2 regions of the Bacillus safensis genome follow, and region 2 is predicted to be linked to the other one. Evidence: a T-box and tRNA genes for the amino acid it is inferred to sense, from the RefSeq annotation. Region 2 holds a T-box; the other holds one or more tRNA genes.
The links. A T-box is a leader RNA that pairs with one kind of tRNA and senses whether it is charged. The one in region 2 lies ahead of AAYR28_RS12585 (valine--tRNA ligase), so its partner is inferred to be a tRNA-Val.

Region 1 (16,005 bases), 1.3 Mb from region 2:
CCTCATCCGAAGCAAACGGACGTTTTCTGAAAAAGACTGATTTAATAAGGTTCTATAATGTGCAAGTGCATTTCTGATAAAAAACTGAAAGGGTTCGTCCCCAATCTGTCCCCATTTAAAAAAAACAGACCCTCAAGGTCTGTTTAGTTTTGCCTATTAGTTTTCAAATGTTGAATTTGGATCGATCATCGTCGTGTTTCGATCGGTTTTTTGAGGAAATACAGTGATATTTCGATCAGTTGATTCTTGTGAGTAATTAAAAGAACCTAGGCAAGCAGCACCTACCAATAAAGTGGCGCTAATCAATATCTTCATTTTAATATTCATATAAACACTCCCCTTTTTGGATTTCGGTTTGAGCTTCTATGGCAGTTCTATAATAATCTGCTAGCCTCTCCGAATCATTCCTTTTTTCATAAAGATTTGCAAGGCTTAAAGCAAACTCTTCAATATAAGGATACAACTTCTTTTCCTCTAACCCTTTAAACATTTTTCGTATATTTTCAATACCTTCATCTACATAAATTGTCTTTAATGAATTGAGCAATGTTTTATAAAACAGATTGTTTTCTGCTGTTGCACTTTTTATTCCTTTAGCGATATATTCAAGTGCTTCTTTTGTTTTATCACTTTTAAACAAAGTCCAACTTAAACTAAAAAATAATCTTGGTTTAATATCTTCATTGTTTTCAGTCATCTTATCCAACCCTTTTTTATAGAAGGAAGCAGCTTTAATATAATCCTGTTGCCTGTCATACGTATTTCCAAGATTCAAATAAGTTTTAGCGATTAATCTTTGATCATTTATTTCTTCAGCAAGATCTAGTGCTTTATGTAAGTGGGGGAGCGACTTCTCATATCGTTTAAAATCATCATAATTTCCTGCGATCACAAATAGACTTTGAATTTTTCTCACCTTATAAAGATCATAACGATCATAAATCTCTAGGGCTTTTATAATATGGTGCATAGAAACATGGGTTTGTTTCATAATGTAATATGCTTCAGCAACTTTAAAATGGAATTCTGCTTGTTCAATTTCATCTACAACAAGCGCCAGCTGCCTCTCAGCAATCTTATAATATTGAATGGCTTGTACATACTCTTTCTTACTGAATTCATGCATACCTCTAAAAAAGGCATTATAGTATTGCAACATTCCAGACAGTTGATGGTTAGAATTCTCTATTTTATCGACTAGCGCGGAAATTGATTGATCGAATGAAGGTTTTATATAATCGAGCATAAGCTGATGGCGAAAACACATCAATTGATAGTAAATGAGCAGGTCTTGATCCTCTTCCATTCGCTCAATTTCTCGTTCTACCTCAGCTTTCAAAATCTCTGCATCGGGGACACTGAATTGCCGAATCATTTTATACCATTCATTTATTTTCACACCAACATGTGAAGAAAGAACTTTCTCCATTCCTTATTCCCCTTCCACTAATTTCCCTTATATTACATTTATTATCACATGTTTAAGTTTACAAGGCACCGAAAAGAAACCGCAAAAAGAACAATTGAGTAACCGCGATTTTACACATTTCTTCTAACAACAGAAAAAGCAGACTCTGCAAAGTCTGCCTTTTTCTAAATGACTACACCTTTTGAAAATTAAGTATACAATGAATCGCTTAACCACTCTTCACAATGTTCTATAAGCCACCTCAAATATTCCACATATTGACCGACGTGATAGCCATCACAAACAGCATGATGTACTTGAATCGCAACGGGTAGGATGATTTTTTCTCCTTTCATCTTAAATTGACCAAACGTAAATATTGGCAGCAAATAAGTTTCATCTGTGGATACATTAAGGTTAAAAGAAGTAAAATCAATCCAAGGTAGACTTGAAATATTGAACATGTTCTCTGGCATATTAGGTTTCGGAAATAGTTTGTTACTTTCACTATAAGTTTCAATGTCCGCTACACAGCTTTTATAAAACCGAGCAAAGTTTTCGTCATAAGGTGTCCAAATACTTGAAAATGTCTTTGTTTCTTTATTTAGAATCGTATAACTAGGATGGAGAAGATCCCAGTGACCAAGTTCATCGTTCACTAGATCCATCCGAAACTCCGGTATTTTTTGCACAGCCCTTGCTAACAAATAAATTTGCACAGGATATACTTTTAGCTTTTTTTCTTTTAATATTGAATGCAATGTCGTGATGTCTAGATCAACCACCAGACTATATGAGCATCGAGTTAACGTCATATAATGATGAAAGTGCTCTTTTCTCGGATAATTTTCATCTATTTGTTTAAACATTTTTTATCTCCTCCTGAATGTGTGATTTACTGTATTCAGGAGGAGACTTTATCTGTTTTCACCACCACAATCATCCTTTCAAGAGATATGTCATGTTTTTGTCCATTCAAAGTCTACTATGAGTTTTACCTACGATAAAGCCTTCAGCAACTCTTCGTAAGTCATCTTCCCTAACGTGAACTGTTCTAGTGCTATATATTTTTTCTCTGCTGAGGTATTCATTCTATTATGACATTCATTCACTAACTCATGTTCATTTGTTATTGGCTCATGTATATGTTCTTTTTTTCGAAATGCTTCATAATATCTTATACCAAATATTCTCTGGGACATCGCATTGATGTGAATTCCGTCCGGGTTAGGTATAAGACCTTTCGCAGTAACATAATAACAATTTTCCTGATGATGTGCATATTTTTGAAGTTCCTCATTAATCAGTGAAAATTCCACACATCCTGCGCCAAATGCCGCCTTTCCCAAGAAATCACCCAAACCTCCTATTACAAGCGGAATGTTAGGTACGGATAATTCAGTTCTTAGTTCATGAAATAATCTTAGTATTTTTTCATAGTATTCTTTGTATTTCCCATCTTGGCTGTCACTTTCTCCTTGATGCCATAATATCCCTGCCAATTCGCTACTTTCCTTTGCGAATTTAGCTTCACTTATTGCATGACGAAATAATGCTTCATCCGGCGACCACTCATCAATGGAACTGCCACCCTCTGCACAAGGAATAAGGCCAATCTTCTCTCCTTCATGATCCTTACACCAAGCCGCCGCAAAGGAAGCCCCCAGTCCTACGCCAGCTACCGGCCTATCAAAATGAATGGGTTCAGTCATCATTTGCCATCTACCATTTCGCAGCATCATGATCCTTTCATTATAAATCGGAGGAACTTCATGTTTGAAGCCGCGCCCCGCCATATTTGATTGTCCAATTAGTAAAAATGACTTCATATCTTTCTCCCCCTCGCTAATTATTTTATCAAATGTGTATTCACCTGAACGTTGAAGAAATATTTTGTATTATTTTTTACATGTTTATTATTGTTAACAGCTTGTAGCAGTGCAGCATCTACTAAAAAACAGCTCACCACAGACAACGTGATTGAAGCTTTCAAAAGTGCTGGGCTTGAAGCAGAAAAACCAACTGATCTTGAACGAAAAGAGTTTGGAAATATAAGAGAAGAAGGAAAAAGGATTCTCATTCCTTCTTTAGGTGAAAATGCTGGTGGAAGGATTTTTAAATTTGGAAATGAAACTGACCTTAACCAGGCCAAATCATATTATGATGAGTTAGGAAATGCTGGATCTATGTTCTTCTCTCACACATATTCAAAAGGGAACTTCCTGCTTCAAATGAACGGAGAAATGAAGGATTCTGAGTTTGAAAAATATAAGAAAGTGATGGATGAGGAAATAAAATAGTTTCATATTTTTTTACTGATTGCTTCTTTAATCTTTAACAAAGAAGAATTCTTTACGATGGATCGAACCGTCACCTCTATCCTGTCAAGGTAGAGGTACAGAATTCTGTCATTACCAGTGACACCTCTAATACACTTCTACCGTTACTACAGACGCTTTTTATCCTCCGGTATTCCTTCGTTTTTTAAGACTAAAAATGTTACCTCTTTATTCTTAATCTTTGTTGTTTACATTTTTTTGTTATTCATGTTTTTCATCATTAATATGCATGCATATTGTACCGTTCAAACCGTATAACAAATAACCTATTTACTTCTTTTATTTACAAATAATAACACCCATTAGAATAGGAGGAATATTTCTAACAGCTAAAACAAAATATTGTATTACTAAATTAGCCTTACATTCGTTGAAAGCCTAATTTTCTAAAATATATTCAAAAGTAGAAGTTTATTATGGAAAAACTAAGTTTTTTCGAAAGGGTTAATCTTATCAACGGTTGCAGGAATTTCTGTTTTTATATTCACACCTTTTGCAGAAGCAAATGCTACTAAAGCTCTCGAAAAAGAACAGTCCTTTTTTTTATTGATCTGTAAAAACTTCTTTTGATCAATCAAAAGAGCCTACAATAGATGAGTTTGCACAGTATTGGAATCTCAATGAAGAAGAAACAGCAAAGTTCAAAAAAGCAAAAAAAGAAGCAGAGTCCAAACCAAACGGAGAAGCTGCTCTACACGGTAAATTCACATCTTCTATAAAAGCAATAAAAGGAGCTTATGTCCAATTACCAACAAAATTGAAAGTAATGATAGGCGGTGTAACAGGGTTAGAAACCATTTTAATCACTCTCGAACACTATACAGGCGCTCTTAAAGTGACTGGAAGTGAAAATGCAGCATGGTGGGTTGCAAAAACCATCATGTTGTTCGTTTTTTAAAATGAACTAAAACACACCTAAATGGTGAAACATCAAGGAGGTGCTCGGCTAGTGACACATGAAAATAAGGCATCCAAAGGTTTGTTAATCACTTTTACCCGCCGCTATTATCGCTATTGTGTTGATTTTAGGAAAAATCGATACATCTGTTACAAAAATTTCATTTTATGTAGTCGCTTTTGGTGTAATGGGTTTAACTATTTCAAGCTTAATAAAAGACTACAAAAAAAAGAAAGATTGATTACTTGTCAGGGAGCTGCTTTATGTAGCTCTCTGTTTGTGAAAAACAGGATAATGACCAACACTGAGAAATACAAAAGCCACTCTCGAATATCTCAAGAATGGCTCTGTATTAACGTCTTTTTATATGATTCCGACTGGGCTCGAACCAGCGACCTCTACCCTGTCAAGGTGAAATCAACTGAAACTTTCTCCTTTGATGAATCCAAAGTTATCAATGATGGTTTACCAAAGGATATTTCATTAGAGATCAAAAATCATTTAGAATCATTGGCTGGAACTGATGTTGAAAAAGAGTCTGTGTTTATTACTGCTTGAATCTCCCTTGTAATTCAATCGAGATTAAGTCAGTTCGGCATGATTACCATGTCAAATATTTGGGCAGAATTGGTTAGTTGGATAGTAATATTATTTGTCGTATTCATTGGCGTTGAAGTGGCTTTTAGAACGATCTATAAAATAAGACATCGAACTGAATAAAGACAAACAAAAAAAGCCCCTTTATATAGGGGCTTTTGGTTTATTAACGTAATAATTGAAGTACGTTTTGTGGCTGTTGATTCGCTTGAGCAAGCATAGCTTGAGAAGCTTGAGAAAGAATGTTGTTCTTCGTGAACTCACTCATTTCTTTTGCCATGTCAACGTCACGGATACGAGATTCAGCAGCCGTTAAGTTTTCACCAGAAGCACCAAGGTTGTTGATTGTGTGCTCTAGACGGTTTTGAACTGCACCAAGTTTAGAACGTTGTGCAGAAACTTGCTTAATAGCTCCATCAACGATTGCTAACTGATCATCAAATCCACCATCGTCATCAGCTGCGATTGTTTCAAATTTAGAAACATCGATATCTTTAACAGATTTACCTGTCTCGACTGCACCATCTGCGTCAGTAACGCCTAAAGCAGCAGCGCTCATATCTTGAATGTTTACCTTAATTTGTTGTGTAGCATTTGCACCAATTTGGAATACTAAAGCATCACCTTCAGTTGCAGGTGTACCTGTACTTGGATCATCTGGATCTGTCGGCGGAACTTCTGGTGTGCCTGTTCCATTAAACGTACCATTTAATAATTTTTTTCCATTAAACTCAGTACGATTAGAAATACCATCGACCTCTTCAACAAGCGCTGTAATCTCATCTTTAATTGCAGCTAAGTCTTCACCTTGCTGTGTACCAGTATTTCCAGCTTGAACGACTAGTTCACGAACACGTTGAAGGATTGAGTGAGTTTCAGTCAATGCACCTTCAGCTGTTTGGATAAGAGAGATACCGTCTTGTGCGTTTTTAGATGCCATTTCTAATCCGCGGATTTGTCCACGCATTTTTTCAGAGATTGCTAGACCTGCAGCGTCATCTCCTGCACGGTTGATTTTAAGACCAGAAGAAAGTTTCTCCATGTTCTTTTGGCTCGCACCGTTGTTTGCAGACAAACGGTTCAATGTGTTAAGTGCTGCGATATTGTGGTTAATTCTCATTTCCTATTACCTCCGTGTAATTTTTTTCGAGAGCTAATCTGTAAAGTCCATTTGAATGAGAAGCTCTTCCTTAGAATTTTCGATTTCTAAGGCATGTGTTTAGTAGTAACGCAGAGCACCTTTTGGCTCTCTAACTTTACTACCGTACGTAACATCAGTTATGGCAATAATCATCATAAAATCTCCTCCTATTCATGCAAAATGATTATTCTTGTCACTTTTACGAGACTAGATACTCGCCATAACAATGAGTATTATGTTACCTACTATAGACTGAACTTCCATATATTTTAGTTTGTGGAAATTGTTAATTTCACAAATTAGACACATTTAACAAGAAGAAATATCTCGTCCATGTTGTCATATTGGCTTACGTTAAGCTTGTGAAAAAATCATATTCATGTATAATACAATTGATGTATGATACATGAATTGTAGGAGGGTGACCTTTTTGAAAAGAGAAGATGCCTTAAAACTAAGAACAGATATTAAGAAAATGATTATAATAACTGGGGTTTTTGAATCTCAAAATTTGCCCAATGGACCATTTGAAAAACCTCTACCAACTTCTCAAATGATGGCGTTAGAGGAACTAGAGGCGGAAAAATTAACTGTTTGGCAACTATCCAATAAACTTAGATTAGAGACTTCAACTGTAAGTAGATTAGTAGATAAGTTAGTAAAAAAGGGGCTTGTTTATCGTGAAGTAAATGAAAAAAATAGAAGAGAACTTTTTCTGCACCTCACAGAAAAAGGTCACATAACTGTTCATTGCTTAAGAGAGCAATCCATTACATTTTATCAAAAAATTCTCAATAATTTATCAGAATCAGAACAAAAAATAGTTATGGATGGTTTTGAATTATTTATTGATTCTATTTCTAAGCCTTTTGATTAGAGTGAGGTAATTCATAACATGTGGAGGATAAAATGAGTTTGGATTTTGAACGTCCTATTATTGAATTAAAAGAGAAATTAGATGAATTAAAGAAAATGATGAAAGAAAATAATGTAGATTTATCGTCAGAACTTCATGTATTAGAAAAACGTTTAAATAAAATGCAAGATGAAATTTATTCTAATCTTACACCTTTTCAACGAGTTCAAATTGCAAGGCTGCGTAACCGGCCCACGACATTGGACTATATACCTTTATTGTTTACAAACTTTCTCGAACTTCATGGTGATCGATTATATGGTGATGATAAAGCAATGATAGGTGGTATTGCAAAATTTAAAGGGATGCCCGTTACGGTTATTGGTCATCAAAGAGGTAGAAGTACAAAGGAAAATATAGAAAGAAATTTTGGAATGGCACATCCAGAAGGTTATAGAAAAGCGCTAAGACTTATGAAACAAGCTGATAAATTTAATCGCCCTATTATTACATTTATTGATACAATAGGCGCCTATCCAGGGAAAGGGTCTGAAGAACGTGGAATTTCTGAAGCGATAGCTCGAAATCTATTTGAAATGACTACACTTAAAGTGCCAATTGTTTGTATTGTAATTGGAGAGGCATCAAGTGGTGGAGCCCTTGGCATTAGTGTCGGTAACCATATCCATATGTTAGAGTATTCATGGTACTCGGTCATTTCGCCAGAAGGAGCAGCATCTATCCTATGGAAGGACGCTAAGTATGCTCCAGAAGCTGCTGAACATATGAAAATTTCAGCAAAAGATTTAAAACAGTTAGGAATTATTGATGAAATCATTCCTGAAATGAAAGGTGGAGCACAAAATGATATAAAATCACAGGCAAAAATGATTGAATCTGCAATCGCATCATCTCTAAAACAATTGATACTATTATCTTCGGAAGAGCTAATACAACAGCGATATGAAAAGTATAGACAAATAGAGAATTATAAATGAAAATATTTAAAGTTTTTCGGAGGATTCTCGCAAAAAGTCTATATATTTTGCAAATAACCTCTTAAACTGGACACACCTTTTGGAGCCTTTGTTTTTTTGGGATCAAACATAGTGAATAAGGATTTCAGAAAAACGTCTCCTGAAAAATAAACACCGAAATAAACCCCTGACCTTTATGGCCAAGGGTTTTACTTATTCATTAGTTCGATGTTTTTGCTAATTAAGGCACTCTCATGTTGCAATGAAAATGTTTCTGCGTTAGTATGTATTATCACTTTTGAAAGGATGTGAGGAGATGAATGACTTTGTGACTTTCCTTCTTCTTACCTTATTTGTCGTTGCTTCTCCTGGAGTTGATTTTGCGTTAATTACTAAAAGAACCATCGGAACAGGAAAATGTGATGGGATGAAGATGGCATTAGGTCTTACATCTGGCGCTCTCATTCATACACTTGCCGCAGCATTTGGACTTTCTTTAATTTTAATGAAGTCTGCCTTAGCGTTTGAAATCATTAAGTATTTAGGTGCTATTTACCTTATATATCTAGGCGTGTCTTCTTTCGTCAACAAGAAAAAAAAGACGATACATCTTTTCATGATGTTGTAGTTCCAAAACAATCTGCTTTTAAACAAGGTTTAATTTCAAATACTTTAAATCCAAAGGTTGCTATATTCTTTTTAACGTTTTTACCTCAATTCGTTACACCACAGTTCAATACTAGCCTTCAATTTGTCATTATGGGCTCTATTTATGCCCTATTATCTATACTGTGGTTTACGACGATTGTATTTCTGCTTGGATACATCAGGAAATTCCTATTATCAACAAAAGTTCAAATGACCATTGACAGAATAACAGGACTAGTTTTAGTAGGTTTTGGTGTAAAACTTTTGTTTACAAATCCAAAACATTAAATTTTGACCACAAGTAGAGTTAAATCATTTAAAACATAAAAACCCCCTATCCTACACAGGACAGGGGGTTTTACTTATTTTCAATACTTTTTGAAGAGCTGCTTTTGTCTTCGGACCATAGATACCATCAGCTCTAAGCATGCAAGAGCTGGAATCGTTTGACCGCATTTTCTATTTTTGCTCCAAAGTAGCCGTCTATCCCATTTTTTCGGCTACCTTTTGAGGTTAGAAAAATACTGTAAGGCATTACTCTAGCATAGTTTGTTCATTTTAATCATCATAGATGGTTTAGCTCGAATCCTTATTCTATCCCTTGTATTGATATTGAGAATTGGTCAAATGATAACATATTTAATCAGTGTGTGCGATAGCCTTGACTTCAATCAATTGCTCTGGGAAAGCCAGATATGTCACACCAATGAGACTGCCAGCTGGTCTGTGTTGACCTAAGTATTCCTTGAATAGATCTATGACCGTTTCTGAGTGTTCTTGTGGATTTGTTAGAAAAATTTCAACATATGCAATGTTGGATTTCGTAGCTCCCAATTCCACCAATACCCGATCAAGGTTCTCAAATGTTTGCAGAGTCTGAGCTTCAATATTCTCCTTACCAACGAACATACCATTTTTATCGTATGAAAATTGACCTGAAATATAGATTGTTCCTTTAACGCTATATCCTTGGGTAATACCGTGATCCCATAGATTGTGATTGTAGGTTTTAATATTAGTCATCGTTTTCTCTCCTTTATTTCAAAGTAAAGTAAGTATAAAATGAATATAGAGAGAAAAAAAGTACGCACTATTTAGATAGTTACTACCAGAAAGGATAGTGTCAATATGAGTATGGCCGATTATAGAAAAACGGGTAATATCCAAGAGACACCTTTTGGATATACTTTATCAGTTATAGGAGGCAAATGGAAAATGCTAATTCTGTATCTCCTTTCGGAAAATCAACCCGTTCGCTTTAATGATATGAAAAGGAGACTTGGAACGATTACCTTTAAAACATTGAGTGCACAACTTAAAGATTTAGAGGCAGATGGGATGATTATACGAAAGGAATATCCACAAGTCCCCTCCAAAGTGGAATACAGTCTTACAAATAAGGCAGAAACACTTTTACCAATTTTAGAACAGTTATGTGATTGGGGAGAGAAAAATCGCAGTAATTAAATTCTTTTTGTATAGATAATTCAAGTATTGACTATGAAGGTTTTGATAAAGCAATGGAGCGTATAGGGAACTTCTAATCTTAATGAAAAAGATAGTAATGATTAGGCCCCATCCGTCCCCATAAAAACAGACCTTGCAGGGTCTGTTTTTATTTTGCCTATACGTTTTGAAGTTGTGTTTTGATCAATTGAAACAGCAATGAAAATAGCAGATAATATTCAAATAAAAAAAGCCCCCAAAAAGGGCTTTTTTATTAATAGACTTCATGCTTAACCAAAGTAGCCGTTTTCTGCGGTTTGAAAATCATTTGAGGAATTTATATGTACAGTGGTTGTGATCCCCATTAATACGGTAAGGCTTAATATCATAACTTTCAGGTGCTTCATTCAGCTTCCTCCTCCATCCATGTCAATTTTTTGGCCTGTGATTCCAAACCTTCATCAAAGTATTTTGATGCCAGTTTGTAATTATCCTGCTTTTTATAAAATCTTGCTGCCATAATTGACAATTCTGCGGCATCTGTCCAAAGTTTTTGATTTTTCAGTACATCAAGAGCTGCGTCGAGCTGAATTTCATCATCTGTTACATATATTGAATGTATGATATTTAACTTAGCAATATACGCATTGTCAGCTAATTCATTCGCTAACATGAGTGACTCGTTGTGTGCATCCAGCCCTTGAGCTTTTTTATCTAACTGGAAGAGTACACGCGCTAACATGTAATTTGTTCTCATATACAGTGGTTTGTGTGGCTTTTTTAATTCAACCGAAAAGACATTATGTAAACATTCTAAAGCTTGCTGAAGCTTTCCTTGACGCTCATAACATATCCCAAGATTGAAATACCCTAGCGCTTGTGGAAAATCAATTTTAGATTCTGCTGCTAAATTGATAGCATCCTTATAGGTGGATTCAGCTTGTACAAATTGGTTTAAATCCATCTTATTTGATGCGATTACCATTAGAGTAGTAGCAACCCGACTCTCTTGTAAATCTGCTGATTTAAAGCTTTCTAAAGCTTTTTTGGCGTGGTTAATGGAGAAATGATTTTGTGCGATTTCGTAGTATGCAATCGAAAGCTGATAATTAAATTCAGCACGTTCTAAATCGTCAGGAACGTTTCGAAGTCGGGTCTCTGCAATATGATAATAGTTGATAGCGTCTGAAAAGCGCTTTTTATAAAACTCATACATGCCATTGAAGAAGAAATAATAATACTGAATCATGTCATCCGTTTTCTGCTTCTCTTCAATGTCTATTTGCTTCAATATATCTTTTGATCCCTCAAACTCCTGCGCCAACATTTTGTATCTGGAATCAATCAAGTTAAAGTATAATAAGACATTTTGATCTTCTTCCATATTTTCAAAGGCTATTACGATCTCTTTTCTCTTATTTTCAGCCTTTAGAATGTCCTGTTTCTTTATATATCCGTACCAATCACCGATCATTTTAGCAACAAATGGGCTTGCTACTTTTTCTCCCAAACAAACCTCCCCCTATCCATTCCTTTATTTTCCCTATAATTACATATATTATCATCCGTTTGAATATTCCACACCGAAAAGAAACCGCAAAAAAGAGAGACGAATTCGCCTCTCTGGTATGCCTTTTATTATTTGATGATACTCCAAATAAATCTTCCACTAGTATGGCCTGTTTTTTGTGCCCAAGCTTACTAAAGGAAACTTGTTTTCATAGCAATATGTTCTCCGAGATTTACTATAAGTGGATCTTTATTTTTTTCTAAAAATTTAGCAATTTGATTTAGATTTCCATTAATTTCATCGTTGATTGGCATATTGGGATTCAATAAGAGAACGTTGTTAATCGCAGAAGCTACTTCATAAAGATCATCTTCATCTCTTGTTTTTTCAATGTGATATTGCATCTTTTAAAAAAAACATTCAATTTCGTTCAAATCAACCATCGGGTAGTATTGAATTTTATAAAGATTCTCTTCATCAAGGACGTCCAATTCAAATATGGCTTCAAGTTCTTCTTTACTTAAATGAACTTCAGAAAGTTCATATTCACCCTCTGCTGCTTCCTCATCGGCAGTGTACTCAGCTGTATAAAGCCCCTCAATGAATTCATCAAAGGAATTCGCTAATTTAAAGTCTTCTTCCATCTCAACGTAAAATAATGAATTGCAGGATTCTTTTTCATTTTTCTATAATCCATCGCTACCCAAGTATGGCCATCCCCGCTAATTAGAACAAGCCCTTCTGGCAGCTCCCACTCTTTTATTAAATAGGCACTATCCATAATCCCCTAATCTTCAGCAATTCCCAGTAGGTGATTAAATTGAATGTGATCCTCAGCCCATGAATTAGAGTGAGTGGTTGGAAAAGCATTATGAACTATATAACCACCATTCTGTTCTAGAATGAGTTTTTTATATGTATTCGGTAAAGTTGCTCCAGATTTCTTTTCTGCTTTAGCTATTTTTTCTCATTTATCTTCTCCAGCGTATAATAGCCTTCCTCATCTATTTCCTAAAATTTGTTTCAAGGTTTGTACCCCCTAGTATAATATGCACATAAGTACACCATTTTTAATGTTTTTTTTAACAGCTTTGGTTTTGATAGCGCAATGAAAAATCCGTTTAATTTTTGATTATATGAATAGCTAGGAAATATTTTTTAGAAATGATTAGAAAAATTTATTCAAACGAACAACATTAAATCTCAAAAAATGTTATAATATGAAAAGTTTTGAAAAAATATTTGGAGGTTAATTTCATGTTAGAACTGTTAAGCGTTATTTTAACTATTATTGCTTCTGTTTTAGGAATCATTGGATTTATAGTAGCCCGTGATAATAAAACGAACATATCTGTAAAAGGGGATCACAATAAAATCAACACAGGTAAAACAAAGATTATCAATAAAATTTTTCAGCCTACTATAGATCAGTCTCAAAAGATAGTATATAGGATGGAAAACTCTTCTCCGAATTATAGTTCTGAAATGGAAATTTTAAAGGTTATTGGTTGGTTAATTGTTTTGATTTTATTTGGCATAATTTATTTTAGTTATTTGAACTTCTTTAATTTAATTCTAATAGTGCTATTTATTATTAGATTTACCTTATATGTCCGAGCTTCGCTCGCGATCAAAACACTAAATAAACCATTTGATGAATTGAAATTCGCACTAGCTTTTATTAATATGTTTTTGTTACTTGGACTGATCTTCAGTTTATTACTTTTACCTATTCCTAAAGAACTCACTGAAATCGATAAGAATTTGAAGTTTAACATATCTATAATATTTCAAGGTGGAAACTCTATTTCATCTTGGTTAGATAGTGTATCTGCGCATATTAAGAACATCTGGGGAAAAGATGCTTTGTATTATTTAATTGGACGAAGCTCTGGAATAATTCTTCTTACAGTTTTCATAATAATGTCGACTGCTAGAATAGCACTACCGACATTAAAAGACGGTGAAAAAAAATTCACAATATTTTTAGAAAGATTATTCATACCGATATTCCTTACCTTGCTTATCTTTTGCTTCCTGTTTCCTTGGATTACTTTTGAGATCAAGGATCAATTGTATCCATACTGGATTAAATGGTTAAATGGTTAAAATCAGTATCGATAACATAATCATTAAAGAATAGAGAATAAAGTACGCTTATTAATATAGAATTTTATGCTCTGAATAAATTCCTTTGGTGATATGAATACAGGAAGGTATAATTAAAAGTGTATCTATTATTAAAAATGCCCCTATCCACTAAGGAAAGGGGCTACTTTTCGCATTATAACAAACGGTTAATAAAAAACATTTTTTCACCTTAAATTCAATACAAGGCAAGAAAATTACATACTTTTGATCCTAAAAATACTGAGAAACCATCTAATGGAAAAAGTTCGTCCCCAATTCGTCCCCAACCAAAAGAAACAGAACAAATATTCGTTGCCGGAAAAACCAAAAACCCTTGCTAGGCAAGGGTTTAAACGATGATTCCGACTGGGCTCGAACCAGCGACCTCTACCCTGTCAAGGTAGCGCTCTCCCAGCTGAGCTACGGAATCGGGTTATGTATCAGTTCTGGGCTTTCTATTACTGACAGTCTCTATTATATAACCATAACAATAAGGCGTCAATGGTTTTGTTCAAAAAAGCCAAAAAGCCGGTATCGGCACCGGCTTTTCACTGACTTTTATGACTGATTCACAAGAACTGGCTTTAGTTGATCAAGTGCTTGTTTGAAGTCGCGTTTGAGGTCTTCTCCGTTTTCAACTCCGACACTTAAACGAAGCAGCCCATCTGTAATCCCTCTTTTTTCTCTTTCTTCTTTTGGCATAGCCGCATGGGACATTTTGGCTGGGTATGACAGAATCGATTCGACGGCGCCGAGGCTGACGGCGAATACAGGTAATGTAACGGCATCCACCAATTCTTTGACAGCCGCTTGGTTTTCTAGTTCAAATGAGAGAACGGCTCCTGCTCCGCTTGCTTGCTTTCGCTGAATATCTGCACCCGGATGGTCATCTAAGCCTGGGTAGTATACTTTTTTCACCGCAGGATGTTCTTTGAGGAATGTAGCGAGTTCATATGCCGTTTGGCTTGCTTTTTCTAATCTGACCTGAAGGGTTTTTAATCCTCTTAGCACGAGCCAGCAATCCTGCACGCCAAGGACTGCACCGAAGGAGTTTTGCAGTGAATAGAGTTCCTCTCCCAGCTTCTTATCTTTCACAACGGCTAAGCCTGACAGCACATCACTGTGGCCGCTTAAAAATTTCGTTGCGCTGTGCAGAACAACGTCAACACCAAGGTCCAGCGGACGCTGAAGCGCAGGTGTTAAAAACGTATTATCTAAGAAAGTCAGACAGCCATGCTCTTTCGCAAGCTGGACGACACCTTCAATATCTGTAATCCCTAGTGTTGGATTTGACGGTGTTTCCATGTAAATGACCTTTGTATTTGATTGAATGCCTCTTTTGACTTCATTCAAATCCGTCATGTCCACGAAGGTATGCTCAATTCCAAATCTTGAAAGAACTTGGGTGATCATTCGGAAAGTACCGCCGTACACATCTCTTGTGACAAGGACATGATCTCCCTTTGATAATAGAAGAAAAGCGGTTGAAATGGCTGCCATGCCTGATGCAAAGGCAAGCCCTCTCGTTCCACCTTCCAGCGCTGCAATCGTATCCTCTAATGCTTGACGTGTCGGAGTCCCAGATCTGGAGTAGTCATATTGGCCAAATTCATCGAAGCTGCTTTGATGAAATGTGGATGCATGCTGAATCGGTACACTGACTGCACCTGTTGAACGGTCTGTTTTAAACGCATTATGAACGAGTTGTGTTTCGAGTGTCCAATCGTGTGTGGTCATTTGGCGTGTACCTCCTCTTTTACTTGTGATAGTGCCTGTTTTAGGTCTGATTTCAGATCATCTACATGCTCGATGCCAACAGAGAATCGGAGCAGCTTGTTACATACACCGTTTGCAATGCGAATCTCTTCTGGAATATCCATATGCGTTTGCGTTGCAGGATACGTAATGAAGCTTTCGACTCCGCCAAGGCTTTCAGCAAAACAAATCGTTTTCAGCTGCTTCAAAAATGGATTGACCCAGCCTTCTTTGGCTACTCGGAATGACAGCATGCCTCCCTTTCCTGGATAAAGCACATCTTGAATTTCTGGCTGCTCC
Region 2 (16,005 bases):
CTGCACTTAAATCGGCAATGACAAAGCAATCATTTGATTTTATTACATTTACGAGCTCATCCACTGTTCATTCTTTTATGCATGTGATGGAACCAGACGCAGCGATGCTGGCTGCATCTGACACCTGTTTTGTGACGATCGGTCCTCTGACAAAAGAGGCACTGCTTCAATACGGGATTTCTTCTGAAACCCCAGATACTTATACGATAGACGGAATGCTTGATTTAATGTGCCGTTTATCTGAAAGGAAGTTGAACCATTGATGAAATTTAACAGACACCGCAGATTGCGGACAAGTGCAGGAATGAGAGAATTAGTCAGAGAAACCTTTTTAAGACCATCTGATTTCATTTACCCGATCTTTTTTGTAGAGGGAGAAAATGTACGAAAAGAAGTCTCTTCAATGCCGGGTGTATATCACATTTCTGTAGACCTCGTGAAAGAAGAAGTCCAAGAGCTTGTTGATCTTGGCATCAAATCGATCATTGTATTTGGTGTGCCGGATCATAAAGATCATGTAGGCAGTGAGGCGTATCACGATCATGGCATTGTTCAAAGAGCAACGCTTGAAATCAAAAAGCATTTCCCAGAGCTCGTGGTCATTGCAGACACTTGCTTATGCCAATATACAGATCACGGACATTGCGGAATCGTTGAAGATGGAGAAATTTTAAATGATGAATCTCTTCAGCTATTAGCGAAAACTGCTGTCAGCCAAGCGCGTGCAGGTGCAGATATCATCGCGCCTTCAAATATGATGGACGGATTTGTTGTTGCCATTCGTGAGGCACTTGATGAAGCAGGCTTTATTCATGTACCTGTCATGTCATATGCGGTGAAATATGCAAGTGCATTTTACGGTCCGTTTCGTGATGCGGCACATAGTACACCGCAGTTTGGAGATCGTAAAACATATCAAATGGACCCTGCAAACCGTTTAGAGGCTCTAAGAGAAGCGCAATCTGATGTAGAAGAGGGAGCTGACTTCTTGATTGTCAAACCATCTCTTTCTTACTTAGACATTATGCGCGATGTGAAAAATGAATTTACACTCCCTGTTGTTGCTTATAATGTGAGCGGAGAGTATGCGATGGTGAAAGCCGCCGCTCAAAATGGCTGGATTTCTGAAAAAGAGCTTGTTCTTGAAATGCTGACAAGCATGAAACGTGCAGGAGCAGAACTCATTATTACGTATCATGCAAAAGATGCAGCAAAATGGCTCTCAGAATAAAGAACGGATAGACAGGAGGACGTTGAAATGGGACGTAGCTATGAAAAATCAAAGCAAGCATTTGAAGAAGCACAGCAATTAATGCCTGGTGGTGTCAACAGCCCTGTGCGTGCATTTAAATCAGTCAACACAGACCCGATTTTTATGGAACGAGGCAAAGGCGCCAAGATCTATGATATTGATGGAAATGAATACATCGATTATGTTTTATCATGGGGACCGCTTATTTTAGGACATACGAATGACCGTGTCGTTGAAAGCATTCAGCGAGTAGCGGAAAATGGGACAAGCTTCGGTGCTTCTACGTTAGTTGAAAATGAATTAGCTAAACTTGTATCAGAACGGGTTCCTTCCATCGAAGTTATTCGCATGGTCAGCTCTGGTACAGAGGCGACGATGAGTGCACTTCGTCTAGCTCGTGGTTTTACAGGCAGAAATAAAATTGTGAAATTTGAAGGCTGCTATCATGGCCACGGTGATTCTTTGCTCATTAAAGCTGGTTCTGGAGTAGCAACGCTTGGACTGCCGGATAGTCCTGGTGTTCCTGAAGGGACTGCAAGTAACACAATCACAGTACCGTACAATGATTTAGAAAGTATTCAATTTGCTTTTCAAGAATTCGGAGATGATATCGCTGGTGTTATTGTAGAGCCGGTCGCAGGAAATATGGGGGTTGTCCCTCCGCAAGAAGGTTTCTTGCAAGGACTAAGAGACATCACGGAGCAATACGGATCATTGCTTATTTTTGATGAGGTCATGACAGGCTTCCGTGTGGATTATCACTGCGCGCAAGGCTATTTTGGCATCACACCTGATCTGACGTGCCTTGGTAAAGTGATTGGCGGCGGTCTTCCGGTCGGTGCTTATGGCGGAAGAGCGGATATTATGAGACAAATTGCGCCAAGCGGTCCAATATATCAAGCAGGAACGTTATCTGGTAACCCTCTTGCGATGACAGCAGGCTTAGAAACCCTAAAACAGCTGACACCTGAGTCTTATGAAGAATTTAAACGAAAAGGTGACCGTTTAGAAGAAGGCATTTCGAAAGCGGCAAAAGCATACGGAATTCCATTAACATTTAACCGTGCGGGTTCCATGATCGGATTCTTCTTTACAAATGAAGAAGTGATCAATTATGACAAAGCGAAAACAGCTGATCTTGCTTTATTCGCTGAATTTTACAAGGAAATGGCCGATCACGGCATCTTCCTCCCGCCTTCTCAATTTGAAGGACTATTCCTGTCAACAGCTCATACAGATGAAGACATCGAATATACGATTGAGACAGTGGAAAAGGTTTTTCAAAAACTACGTCGATAAAACAAAAGGCCGATATGGAGACATATCGGCTTTTTTGCATTAGAGAAAACCAATCATATTTTCACTTCCTCCCTCATACAACTGTATTGACATCTAATTTTATTTTTTAAGGATTAGATGAAAGGAGGACACCGACTTGTCTCAAAACAATCGATTACAGTTTTCGGTAGAAGAATCCATTTATTTTAAAAGCGGACAGGAAGTCAGTGAGCTGCTGTCAATTTCTCTCGACCCTGACATTCTCGTTCAAGAAGTGAATGATTATGTTTCTATTAGAGGTTCACTCGAGCTAACAGGAGAATACAACATAAATCAAGAGGAGCTATTGGGTGAATTGAGTTCCTTTCCAACATACAGGGAAGCAGATGAGGTAAAGGTCAGAGAAGACGGAACGGCGGAGCTTTTGCATCAATTTCCAGTCGATATCACCATTCCGAAGAACAAAATTAGTCATTTAAATGATGTGTTTGTGTTTATTGATGCGTTTGATTACCAGCTGACAGAGAATCGTTTGCTCACCATTCAGGCTGATTTAGCCATTGAGGGCTTATTAGACGAGGAAACGCCTCCGGCGCCTGTAGAGGAGCCGTATGAATTTGTCCATCGTCCTGAAGTGGATTATGGCGATATGGCCTACGATTATCAGTTGCAGCCAGAACAAGAAGAACAAGAAGAGCTGCAAGGCGAAGAACGTGAGCATGATGAGAATCAGCCTGTATTCCAACATGATACGCGCGCGGAGCAAGAGGAACAGGAAGTGCAGGAAGTACAAGAAGAAGAGGAAGAAGAAATTGAGATAGAATTGGTGAACAGGGAAGTAGAGGAAGCGTCCGACGAACCTGAAGAATTAGAAGAACCTGAAGAGCCAGAACAGCCAGAACAGCCGAATAATCAAGAAGAAGCTGTGGCGCTTGGTTATCGATCCATCCCTGAAGCTCAGGTGCAGGAACCGCCATTTTTTGAACCGCCAAAGCTATTAGAAGAAGAGGAGCGGGAAGAGCCGTTCTTTGAAGTGGAAGTAAGAAAGGATCCGGAAGCTGCTGAAGAGCAGGAAGAAACGGTACAGTCGTATCCGGCTTTTGAATCACCTGCTGATCAAGTGGAGCCTGAGCATGAGGCGCACGATGATGAATATCAGCTCGGGCGGTTATATGAACGGGAAGCACCTAAAATATATGAGTCAGCTCAAGAAGAAGAGGAGCTTGAAGAAGACGTGAGAGAAACGTCTGGCAGTGAGAATTCTCTTTATTTAACAAAGCTGTTCGCTAAGCAGGAGGAGGAAGATTTTTCCCGCATGAAAATATGTATAGTTCAGCAAGAAGATACGGTCGATCGTATTTGTGAGAGATATCAGTTGAATGTGCAGCAGCTTCTTCGCACAAACTCATTATCGATTGATGCGGAGCTTGAGGAAGGGCAGATTCTTTATATTCCTGAATATCAAAAAAGCAATGCATAGCAAGCGATGACTGACCGAGAAAATGTGGTGAGTGAACGTGGATGAAATCCAATCTGTCTTATACGAATACGGACTTGAGGCTGAATATATTGAACCTGTCAGTCCTGCTGTCATTAAGGTATATACAAAGCAGGGTGTATTTGCTCTAAAGCGAGTAAAAGCCAGCCGGCATATGCAATTTACAGAACAAATGCTTGAACTGGAATCAAAGGGCTATCGCTCCTTTGTGCCGATTTATCGGACGACGAGCGGTTCCTTTTTCTCAAGTCATCGGGAAAGCCAGTATGCATACTATCTGATGCCGTGGCTGACGAATGAAAAGAGAGAAGAGCAGGACGATAAGCACGAATATTTATTTCAAGAGATTGCAAGACTTCATAAGCGGACTGAAGTCATGATGGATATCACAGAGCAAGAGATAGAAGCACATTACACACAAATCAAGACCAAATGGGAAACAGAGAAAGACATGTATGAACGATTCATAGAGCGGGCAGAACAAACGTGGTATATGTCGCCATTTGAGCTGGCCGCTGCTATGTATTTTTCAGAGGCGATGTCTGCCAGTGAATTTGCGCTTGAACGTTTAGAAGATTGGCATGAAGAAATGAAAGACAAAGAGACAACGCGTGTTGTGCTAAATCATGGGCAGCTATCGATCCATCACTTTTTGTATAATGATGTAGGGACAGGACATTTCACCAATTTCGAGCGGTCTAAAAAAGCCTCCCCCATTTATGATCTTCTGACCTTTTACTTTCGGACTTTCAAAACCTATCCTACGTCTTGTCCTGAATGCACTTCTTTGTTTTATACGTATCAAAAAGGAAACCCTCTTCGGGAGGAAGAACTGCATTTGTTCCTAAGCTACCTCGCTTATCCGCAAGGGCTGTTTGATACAGTAAAAGCCTATGAAGCAGGCGGGCAGGATGAAATGGAAAGCTGCCAGCAGCTGTTAAGAGCGTATTGGCAGATGAAAAATTCTGAGCCGACCGTCATGAAAATTCACGAAATTGAGCAGGCTAGACGGCTTGAAGAAGAACAAAGTGCCTCGTCATCGGCGGAATGACGAGGTTATACTGCGTTGGCTTTATATGGGCAGGTACATAATGATGAGTTTTTAAAACCAATCAAGATGAAAGGCACAGGCGAGAAAAATAAGAATACCTAGAATGAGGACGTCAAATGTCGTAGGGAAAATGATCGTACGAAATCCTTGAAATATAGCAATCGGGAGAACGACTTGGGAAGCAACTGCCCGAATTTGTCTCAGCCAGGGGGGAAGTGTGTAAGGATTGATCTTCTTCAAATCAAACGCCCTCCTTCTTCATTTTGTTATTATCATATGGGCAAAAGGGCGAAGGGTGCCTGCCCAATTTGTATAAAGAAGAAGAAAAGCGGAAAAGATGATTGACGAAAACAAAAGGCATTTAGTAATATTAATAAAAGATGAGTATGTGCTGATGAACGTGATATATCGTAAGCGTGGATCAGGAAGAGTACGAGCAAGACCCTAAAGAGAGGGAAGCCAAGAGCTGAAAGGTTTCCTAGGATGTACTTGTTTGGAAGGTCGCCTGTGAGCTTAATTTCTTGAATGAACAAGTAGAGAAATTCGGGAGAACCCCGTTATCCTTTAGAGTGTATGGGACACGTATATGTGTCTCGTGAAAAAAGGTGGTACCGCGAAAAAGCTTTTTCGTCCTTTTATAAGGATGGAAAGGCTTTTTTTATGTTTCATCAGCCGAAAAAATGTGGAGGTTACACAAATGGGAACAAATAATCAAGAAATGCCAACAAAGTACGATCCAAATGCGATTGAAAAAGACCGCTATACGTACTGGCTTGAAGGGAAATTCTTCGAAGCACAAAATGACAAAACGAAAGATCCATATACAGTCGTCATTCCTCCACCAAACGTGACAGGAAAACTGCACCTTGGGCATGCATGGGATTCTACACTCCAAGACATCGTGACACGTATGAAACGGATGCAGGGCTATGACGTTCTTTGGCTTCCAGGTATGGACCATGCCGGTATTGCGACTCAAGCAAAAGTCGAGGCAAAGCTTCGCGAAGAAGGCGTAAGCCGGTATGACCTTGGCCGGGAGAAATTTGTGGAAGAAACGTGGAAGTGGAAAGAAGAATATGCAGATTTTATTCGCAGCCAGTGGGCGAAAATGGGTCTTGGCCTCGATTACTCCCGTGAACGTTTTACTTTAGATGAAGGTCTGAATAAAGCCGTTCGCCAAGTGTTTGTTCAATTGTATGAAAAAGGGCTTATTTATCGCGGAGAGTACATCATTAACTGGGATCCAGCAACGAAAACGGCACTTTCTGATATTGAAGTGATTTATAAGGATGTTCAAGGTGCGTTTTATCACTTGAGATATCCGCTTTCAGATGGAACAGGTTCAATTGAAATTGCGACAACAAGACCTGAAACTATGCTGGGGGATACAGCCGTAGCCGTACACCCTGATGACGAACGCTATCAGCATTTGATTGGAAAAACAGTGGTTTTACCAATTACAGGCCGTGAAATCCCAATCGTCGGTGATGACTATGTCGATATGGAGTTTGGCTCAGGTGCTGTGAAAATTACACCTGCTCATGACCCGAATGACTTTGAGCTTGGAAACCGCCACGGGCTAGAGCGTATTCTTGTCATGAATGAAGATGGCACAATGAATGCGAATGCCCTTAAATACAAAGGAATGGACCGTTTCGAATGCCGCAAACAGCTTGTGAAGGATTTACAAGAGGAAGGCATTTTGTTCAAAATTGAAGACCACATGCATTCAGTTGGTCATAGTGAGCGAAGTGGAGCTGTCGTTGAACCGTATTTATCGACACAATGGTTTGTGAAAATGCAGCCGCTGGCAGACGAAGCCATTCATCTGCAAAAAGGAGACGACCAAGTTCAATTTGTTCCAGACCGATTTGAAAAGACATATTTACATTGGATGGAAAATATCCGTGACTGGTGTATTTCTCGTCAGCTATGGTGGGGACACCGCATTCCGGCTTGGTATCATAAAGAAACGAAAGAAGTATACGTTGGACTTGAAGCGCCAGAAGATATTGAGAACTGGGAACAGGATAACGATGTACTTGATACATGGTTTAGTTCAGCGCTGTGGCCGTTTTCTACAATGGGCTGGCCAGATGCAGACAGTGAAGACTTCAAGCGCTACTACCCAACCAATCTGCTTGTAACAGGCTATGACATCATTTTCTTCTGGGTATCCCGCATGATCTTCCAAGGTCTTGAATTCACAGGAGAAAAACCGTTTAAAGATGTCCTCATTCATGGGCTCATCCGCGACGAACAAGGACGTAAAATGAGTAAGTCGCTTGGCAACGGAATTGATCCAATGGAGGTCATCGACAAATACGGTGCGGATTCATTAAGATATTTCTTAGCGACTGGAAGCTCACCAGGTCAGGATCTTCGTTTTAGCTTTGAAAAGGTTGAATCCACTTGGAACTTTGCGAACAAAATTTGGAACGCATCCCGTTTTGCTTTAATGAATATGGATGGTTTAACGTATAATGAGCTTGATTTATCAGGAGAAAAATCAGTTGCTGATCAATGGATTTTAACACGCTTAAATGAAACAATTGAAAGTGTCACACAGCTTGCTGACAAGTATGAATTCGGTGAAGTGGGCAGACATTTATACAACTTCATTTGGGATGATTTCTGTGATTGGTACATTGAAATGGCGAAACTTCCGCTTTATGGTGAAGACGAAGCGGCGAAGAAAACGACTCGTTCGATCCTTGCGTATGTATTAGATCAAACGATGAGGCTTCTACATCCGTTTATGCCGTTCTTAACAGAAGAAATCTGGCAGCATCTACCGCATGAAGGTGAGTCCATTACTGTAGCGGCATGGCCTGAAGTGAAGCCGGAGCTTTCCAACGAACAAGCTTCTGCTGATATGAAGCTGCTTGTTGAACTCATTCGTTCTGTTCGTAACATTCGCAGTGAAGTGAACACGCCAATGAGCAAACAAGTTGAGCTTTACATTAAAGCATCTACGTCTGATGTTCAGGAACGTTTAGAGAAAAATCGTTCATATATTGAGCGCTTCACGAACCCAAGTGTTCTTGAAATTGGCACAGATGTTCCAGCTAGTGATAAAGCGATGACGGCTGTTATTTCTGGAGCAGAACTCATTCTGCCGCTTGAAGGCTTAATCAACTTGGATGAAGAAATTGCACGTCTGCAAAAAGAGCTTGATAAGCTGACAAAAGAAGTGGAACGAGTACAGAAAAAGCTTGGCAACGAAGGCTTTATGAAAAAAGCACCTGAAAGTGTCGTAGAAGAAGAGCGTGCGAAAGAACGTGATTATGTCGCAAAACGCGAAGCTGTTCAAAAGCGTATTGAAGAGCTGAAAGCATAAGGTTGAAAAGACGGCTCCTAATGAAATGGAGTCGTCTTTTTTGAAAATTTCGTATGAAATGAGAGATGACATTGTTTACAACCTATCATGAAGCGATTGAGTGGATTCACAGCAGACTGGCCTTTGGTGTAAAACCGGGTCTTGAACGAATGAAATGGCTGATGAACAGACTAGGAAATCCGGAACAAAGCATAAAAGCAATACATGTTGCAGGTACAAATGGTAAAGGATCAACCATTGCGTTTACGCGTTCTGTTTTACAGGCAGCCGGCTATTCGGTCGGAACTTTCACCTCCCCATTTATACTAACGTTCAATGAAAGAATCAGCGTGAACGGAGCGCCTATAGAGGATGAAGAATGGCTGAGTTTGGTGAATGAAATCAAGCCTCTTGTTGATGAATTAGATCAAACAGAGCTTGGCGCAGCAACAGAATTTGAAATCATTACAGCATGTGCATTTGCTTATTTTGATCATGTGCACCAAGTAGACTTTGTCCTCTTGGAAACAGGGCTTGGCGGAAGGCTTGATTCTACAAATATTGCTGTGCCTATCTTAACAACGATTACATCGATTGGTCATGATCATATGGCCATTTTAGGTGACACACTTGAACAAATTGCAGCTGAAAAAGCGGGCATTATCAAAGAGGGTATTCCGATGATCACGGCAGTTCACCAGCCTGAAGCTCTTTCTGTCATTCAAAACACAGCCAAAGAAAAGAATGCCGAATGTATTTCATTACATGATACTTGTAGTTTTGATGAGCAGCAGCCGACAGAAACAGGTGAACGATTCACGTTACGCACATCAAAAAGGCAGTATCCTCAGCTTGAAACAGGATTAATTGGAACGCATCAAAGGCAAAATGCTTCCCTTGCTGTTTTACTCATTGAATGGCTGGAGCAAGAAGGCTATATTAGCGTGACAGAAGGGCAAATATATGAAGGCATTCGGCAGGCAGTTTGGGCTGGAAGGTTTGAAAAAGTCAAAGATCATCCTCCAGTGTATTTAGACGGTGCTCATAATGAAGAAGGGATCGACCGTTTAATTGAAACTGTGCAAGCTCATTTTTCTACTAAACAGGTGCATATATGTTTTAGTGCTTTAAAAGATAAGCCGTACAAGCAAATGATTCAAAAGCTTGAAGCCGTTAGTTCTTCTATCCATTTTGTTTCATTTGATTTTCCAAGAGCCGAATCAGCTGAAAAGCTTTATGTATGCAGTCAGTTAGACGCAAAGTCTTATGATGATGACCCTCGTACAGTGCTTGAGTTCATTCAGAAAAAAAGTGATGATCCTTCAGCGGTGATTCTTGTGACAGGCTCTCTTTATTTTATTTCAGATATACGAAATCGTATGATCGGGTAACAAAAAAAACGCAAGTGGCTTCAATGCCTCTTGCGTTTTTTCCTTTTGATACGCAGAAGGGAAGTAAAATCATATTTTCGCTATGTGCTCAATGAATACGGTCGTGGTAAAATCCGGTCTATCTTATTCTCGGAAGGGGTCACGATATATGATAGGCATTTTTGTGTTTCTTGCAGGCATCACCATGGGGTCGTTCTTTCATCTAGTTGGTGAAAGGCTGCCACTGAAGCGGTCTATTCTTTTTCCTCGTTCTCACTGCACAGCCTGTAAACAGCCGCTTTCCTTGCGCGAGATGATTCCGCTAGTTTCGTATGCATTATTGAGGGGGACTTGTAAACATTGCGGCACTCGGCTGTCTTTGCTATATCCACTGATTGAGCTGCTGTCAGGCAGTCTTTTTTTGCTCATGTATAGAATCGCTGGTATTTCGTTTGAAGGTCTTTTTCTTGTGATTCTTTGTAGTTTATTTGTGATTGCTGTCGTGAGCGATCTCCTTTATATGAGGGTGCCAAACGAGCTGTTTCTCTTCTTTTTCCCTCTTTTCGTCATATACCGCACGCTTGAACCTCTTCTTATTTGGTGGGAAGGAGCGGCTTCGCTTCTTTTTTGCTTTCTCTTGTTTTATAGTTTAGATCGTCTCAAGCCAAATAGCATGGGCGGAGCTGATGTCAAGCTGTTCGGAGTAATTGCATTTTGCTTAGGATTCAAGCCATTCCTTCTCATTCTTTTCCTCTCGTGTATTGCTGGAATCGTCTATGCGAAGGTTTTTTCCTTTCGATTAGATGAGCCATTTCCCTTTGTTCCTGCGATCTCTTTTTCTTTTTGGCTGTATCTCTATGGAGCTCATGTCATGCTCCCGTTCACCGGGTCGACCGGTTGAAAAAATTGGCGAACACTTTTTTTCCCTGCCGACAAAAGTCTTGTTCTTTTTTTTATCCGCTATGTTAAAGTGTGAAACAGAAAGAAGGACGGGTTACATTCGCGCTGATTCATTGGACAAAAAGGTCTTTCTTACAAACAATGTCAGAAAGCGGGGAATGACAGTGAAAAAAAGGCAGGCAAAAAAACAAGGGTTAAAAGTCAATATTAATGGCAAAGAAGAAATGCTTCATGAAGATGACCATCAGCCGCTAAAACAACAAGAGGATGATCAAGTGACGTTTTCGAATTGGGAGGAAAAAAGGCAGTCAGAACTGGAGACTGCTGCTTCCGAGGAAGAACCGGCTAAACCGAAAGAAGAAGATTTCCAGTGGGATGATGCAGCTGATCATATTTATCATTCTGATCCAAAGGTCGTCACACCTTATCAAAAGAAAAAAGGCTCCTTTGATCAGAAGTTCGGTAAAAACCGCGGCCCGTTTAAGAGAGTGATGACAACGATTGTGTTTGCAGTGGTTCTTGGGACAGGCCTAGGTGTGTTTGCACTTAGCTTAAGTCAAGATGGTAATCAGAATCCATCAGGGGGAGATATCAGCGTTTCAGCTTCCGGAAATCAATCATCGATGAGAGCGGGCGGGGATGCGCCGCCAGCAGATACTGCTGATGAATCAAAAGAGAATAAAGATGAAAAAAGCGCCTCTGGCAGCTTTTCAACATATGTTGTACAGGCTGGAAAGTTTTCCTCTGAAAAAGGAGCAGATGAATTAGTTGGCAGTTTAAAAGAAGCAGGATACGCGGGGAAAAAGGTCTCAATGGATGATGGCTATTATGTTATTGCCGGGCTTGCGACAGAACAGGGCATGACAAGTGCTGTTGGGAAGAAGCTGATTGATCAGCACTTTGAGGCGTGGGGAGGCAAGGAGCTCTCATTTCAAGTACCGGAGGAGCTGACTAGTTTAATAGAAAAGGCATCTGTTTTATCCTCTAAGGTCATTGCAGGGGATGATGTGGATCAAAAGGACGTTGCGCAGCTGATCTCTGAGCTTGAAAGTGCCAAAACAACGGACGCACCAGCTAAAAGCAGTTTGCTGAAAGCGGTGCAGCTGTTAAATGAACCTACTGCTGAAAACGGGTGGAAATCTCAGCAGGCACTGCTTGATCAATTAAATACGTAAAATCATATTTTAAGAAACCAAACTAGTCAAAAAATGACTAGTTTTTTTCTTTTGCATCCAACATAATGATGAAGGAACATGAAAAATGAATTTTCGTAAATTGTCGGTAAGATGTACATTTGATAGGATGAATGGGTATCTTACTTCTTAGGCTAAACCCTGAAAGGATGAACAAACATGAACCAATTGATTCTCGCATCTCAATCCCCTAGAAGAAAAGAATTGCTTGATCTAGCAGGGTTTTCTTATGACATTCAAGCAAGTCAATTAAAAGAAGAAATAAATCGAAACCTTTCTCCTGCAGAGAACGTCCAATGGTTGGCAGAACAAAAAGCAAGTAATATTCAAAGATTATATCCCGAAGCTGTGATTATTGGTGCAGATACGATTGTTGCAATTGACGGCAAATGTCTTGGGAAACCAAAAGACAAGGAAGAAGCGGCCTCAATGCTTCAATTATTGTCAGGAAAGACACATCAAGTCTTGACGGGTGTCACGATTCAGTCAGAGAATAGAAAAGAAACATTTTATGAACAAACAGAAGTGACGTTTTGGACACTTGCGCAAAATGAAATAGACCGTTATATCGAAACGGGAGAACCGCTTGATAAAGCGGGAAGCTATGGCATTCAAGGAAAAGGCGCACTGTTTGTTCAAAAAATAGATGGTGATTATTTTTCCGTTGTCGGTCTCCCTATTGCCAAAACAGTTAGAGTGCTCGAAACATTTGGAATCACCCCTTTTTGATGACAGGAAGGAATCTAAAAGGAGTGGGCATCATGAACGATTTCCCTATGTTGCTAAAGCATTTTCCTCAAGATGAAAAGCCGAGAGAACGATTTATGAAATATGGTCCCGGCAGTCTGTCAAACCATGAACTTGTTGCGATTCTTTTAAGGACAGGCACAAAAAAGGAATCAGTTCTCCAAATTTCTGCAAGACTTCTGCAAACATTTGGCGGTCTTCGCTCTGTAAGAGAAGCCTCAATTGAAGAAATGTCGAAGATTCGAGGAGTTGGAAAGGCGAAGGCGGTCTCTCTATTAGCTGCTTTAGAACTCGGCACTAGATTACACCATCAAACGACGGACAACCGCTATGTGATCCGCACACCAGAGGATGGGGCAAAATATGTGATGGAAGATATGAGGTTTTTACAACAGGAGAATTTCGTTTGTCTTTATCTCAATTCAAAAAATCAAGTTCTTCATAAACATACTGTGTTTATTGGAAGTTTGAACTCATCCATCGTTCACCCGCGTGAAATTTTCAAAGAGGCGTTTAAACGTTCGGCTGCTTCATTTATATGTGTGCACAACCATCCATCTGGAGACCCGACGCCGAGCAGGGAAGATATTGAAGTCACACAGCGACTTTTTGAATGTGGAAAGCTGATTGGAATACAGCTGCTTGATCATCTTGTCATAGGTGATCAAAAATTTGTGAGTTTGAAGGAAAAAGGGTATTTGTAACACTTTTTTTTTCAATGTTTTACGATATAATAGAGTTTATGAGTTTTTCCCTAAGGGAATTTTGGTTTAAGAAAGGAAGATACATACATATGTTTGGAATTGGTACAAAAGACCTTGGAATAGATCTTGGAACAGCGAATACGCTTGTTTTTATTAAAGGAAAAGGCATTGTTGTGAGAGAACCTTCGGTCGTAGCCTTGGAAACTGATACGAAGTCTATAGTGGCAGTCGGAAATGATGCTAGAAACATGATTGGCCGTACACCTGGTAATGTTGTGGCATTACGCCCAATGAAAGACGGAGTCATTGCAGATTACGAGACGACAGCAACAATGATGAAATATTACATTAATCAAGCATTAAAAGGCAAAGGGCTTTTTGCTCGTAAACCTTACGTCATGGTATGTGTACCATCTGGTATTACAGCTGTAGAAGAGCGTGCAGTCATTGATGCAACAAGACAAGCTGGTGCACGTGACGCATACCCGATTGAAGAGCCATTTGCTGCGGCAATTGGTGCTAACCTGCCTGTATGGGAGCCAACAGGAAGTATGGTTGTGGACATTGGCGGCGGTACAACAGAGGTAGCGATTATTTCTCTTGGCGGCATTGTGACATCACAATCAATCCGCGTGGCAGGAGATGAAATGGATGATGCGATCAGCAACTACATCCGTAAAACGTATAACCTAATGATCGGTGATCGTACGTCAGAAGCGATTAAAATGGAAATCGGTTCTGCGCAGCCTGATGTACATGATGAGATGGACATTCGCGGCCGTGACCTTTTAACAGGTCTGCCAAAAACAATCTCTATTACGGCAGAAGAGATTGCAAAAGCGCTTCGCGATACGGTGGAAACAATTGTCGATGCAGTGAAAATGACTCTTGAAAAAACCCCGCCTGAGCTGGCAGCAGATATTATGGACCGCGGAATTGTTTTAACAGGAGGCGGTGCATTGCTTCGTAATCTTGACAAAGTCATTAGTGATGAAACGAAAATGCCAGTCATTATTGCAGAAGACCCGCTTGACTGTGTGGCAATCGGAACAGGGAAAGCACTAGAACATATTCATTTGTTCAAAGGAAAATCAAAAGATAATCGATAATCGGTCGTAATTAAAGAGGTGTAAGACATGCCGCAGTTTTTTATGAATAAAAGATTAATGTTGCTCCTTGTCTGTGTCATCGTACTGGTGGCCATGATTGGTTTTTCAGTGAAAAGCGGCAGAGGTGCTTCATGGCCGGAAAAATTAGTGGGGGATACGACAGGCTTTTTTCAAGGTGTCTTTCATAAACCATCACAATTTATTGCCGGTATTTATGGGAACGTACAAGATTTAAAGAACACATATGATGAAAACGAGCGTCTTCGAAAAAAACTTGATGGACAAACCCAATATGAGGCGAAACTTCAAGAACTAGAAGATGAGAACAAAAAGCTTCGCAAACAGCTTGGCTATGTGAACTCTATTCGTGACTACACGCCAATTCTCTCAACTGTTATCGCAAGAAACCCATCTCTTTGGGATAGCTTTGTGATGATTGATAAAGGGAAAAAACAAGGCGTGGACAAAGATATGGCGGTCACAAATGAGAGTGGTGCGTTAATTGGGAAAATTGAAAGTGATAAGCTCAACAATTTTACTTCGACTGTAAGGTTGCTAAGCTCTACTGACCAAAATAATAGAATTTCAACGAAAATTTTTGCGAAAAAGGGCAAAGAAGAACTCAATGGAATCATTAACGGTTATGACAGCAAGAAAAAAATGCTGACTATGAATATTCTGAAATCCGATGCAGATGGGGATGTCAAAAAAGGAGATCTTGTTGAAACATCTGGAGCAGGGGGCGTATTCCCGCAAGGCTTAACGATTGGTAAGGTGAGTGAAATTGAGCCAGACCATTACGGCCTGACAAAGATCATTTACGTAGAACCAGCGGCTGAACTCAACAATTTAGACCGCGTGATTGTGGTGAATCGCAGCACAAGTACAGCAGATGCATCTGAATTGACGAAGGAGGAAGGCTCGTGAAACGTGTCCTTCTTGCTTTCGTCATGTTGTTTATCTTCGTATTTGACAGCATTTTTGTTGATTTAGTGAAGCTCCCATTTGTTTCAGAGAATCAAATTTTAGCTCCTCATTTCATTTTACTCGCACTTGTATTTATGACTGCTTTTGTGAATCAAAAATATGGTGTGATTTACGGATTTATCTTTGGACTTTTATATGATATTTCATATACAGGTATACTTGGTGTTCATATGTTTGGCTTTGGGGCGCTTTGCTATTTGTTAGCAAAAGCCTTTAAAGTTCTGCAAACGAATATGTTAGTTGTCGTCTTTCTGTCGATTATTGCTGTTTCCGTGATGGAGTTTTATGTATACGGCGTTCAAGCGACAATTCAACCAGGGATTATGCCGTTTAATACGTATGTCATCGAACGTTTTATTCCAACGATTCTTTTAAATACTGCTGCGTCTCTCATACTTGTTGTGCCGCTAAGGCTCTTTTTCACCCATGTGAAACAAGAACTGATCGACGAATAAAAGCAGGAGTTTGTCCAATTACGGCGAAATGAGTATGTTGTTGAGGTGAGCATCTTGAAAACTCAAAAACAGCAATATGTGACGATAAAAGGCACAAAAAACGGATTAACATTACAGTTAAATGATGACTGTTCGTTTGATG

Region 1: it has a tRNA-Val gene. The T-box ahead of AAYR28_RS12585 (valine--tRNA ligase) is inferred to sense a tRNA for this amino acid. The anticodon was not compared.

The regions. Positions count from the first base shown of each region.
Region 1 is NZ_CP154909.1:1,132,505-1,148,509, reverse strand. Features, by position in the region: gene AAYR28_RS05795 (hypothetical protein) at 157-327, opposite strand; gene AAYR28_RS05790 (Rap family tetratricopeptide repeat protein) at 317-1,429, opposite strand; gene catA (type A chloramphenicol O-acetyltransferase) at 1,618-2,277, opposite strand; gene AAYR28_RS05780 (sialate O-acetylesterase) at 2,407-3,237, opposite strand; gene AAYR28_RS05775 (stress protein) at 3,289-3,708, shown strand; partial or broken gene AAYR28_RS05770 (hypothetical protein) at 4,697-4,886, shown strand; gene hag (flagellin Hag) at 5,409-6,362, opposite strand; gene AAYR28_RS05760 (MarR family winged helix-turn-helix transcriptional regulator) at 6,814-7,260, shown strand; gene AAYR28_RS05755 (acetyl-CoA carboxylase carboxyltransferase subunit alpha) at 7,293-8,237, shown strand; partial or broken gene AAYR28_RS05750 (LysE family translocator) at 8,533-9,152, shown strand; partial or broken gene AAYR28_RS05745 (peptidoglycan-binding domain-containing protein) at 9,204-9,384, opposite strand; gene AAYR28_RS05740 (RidA family protein) at 9,504-9,887, opposite strand; gene AAYR28_RS05735 (winged helix-turn-helix transcriptional regulator) at 9,993-10,331, shown strand; gene AAYR28_RS05730 (Rap family tetratricopeptide repeat protein) at 10,714-11,820, opposite strand; partial or broken gene AAYR28_RS05725 (SMI1/KNR4 family protein) at 12,012-12,828, opposite strand; gene AAYR28_RS05720 (hypothetical protein) at 13,078-13,929, shown strand; tRNA gene AAYR28_RS05715 (tRNA-Val) at 14,308-14,380, opposite strand; gene metC (cystathionine beta-lyase) at 14,509-15,687, opposite strand; gene AAYR28_RS05705 (methionine biosynthesis PLP-dependent protein) at 15,684-16,005, opposite strand, start outside.
Region 2 is NZ_CP154909.1:2,436,495-2,452,499, reverse strand. Features, by position in the region: gene AAYR28_RS12615 (uroporphyrinogen-III synthase) at 1-263, shown strand, start outside; gene hemB (porphobilinogen synthase) at 263-1,231, shown strand; gene hemL (glutamate-1-semialdehyde 2,1-aminomutase) at 1,259-2,551, shown strand; gene AAYR28_RS12600 (LysM peptidoglycan-binding domain-containing protein) at 2,688-4,010, shown strand; gene ysxE (spore coat protein YsxE) at 4,048-5,079, shown strand; gene AAYR28_RS12590 (hypothetical protein) at 5,131-5,319, opposite strand; T-box leader at 5,488-5,717, shown strand; gene AAYR28_RS12585 (valine--tRNA ligase) at 5,777-8,419, shown strand; gene AAYR28_RS12580 (bifunctional folylpolyglutamate synthase/dihydrofolate synthase) at 8,485-9,789, shown strand; gene AAYR28_RS12575 (prepilin peptidase) at 9,938-10,669, shown strand; gene AAYR28_RS12570 (SPOR domain-containing protein) at 10,827-11,843, shown strand; gene AAYR28_RS12565 (Maf family protein) at 12,021-12,590, shown strand; gene radC (RadC family protein) at 12,638-13,312, shown strand; gene AAYR28_RS12555 (rod shape-determining protein) at 13,402-14,421, shown strand; gene mreC (rod shape-determining protein MreC) at 14,449-15,348, shown strand; gene mreD (rod shape-determining protein MreD) at 15,345-15,863, shown strand; gene minC (septum site-determining protein MinC) at 15,918-16,005, shown strand, end outside.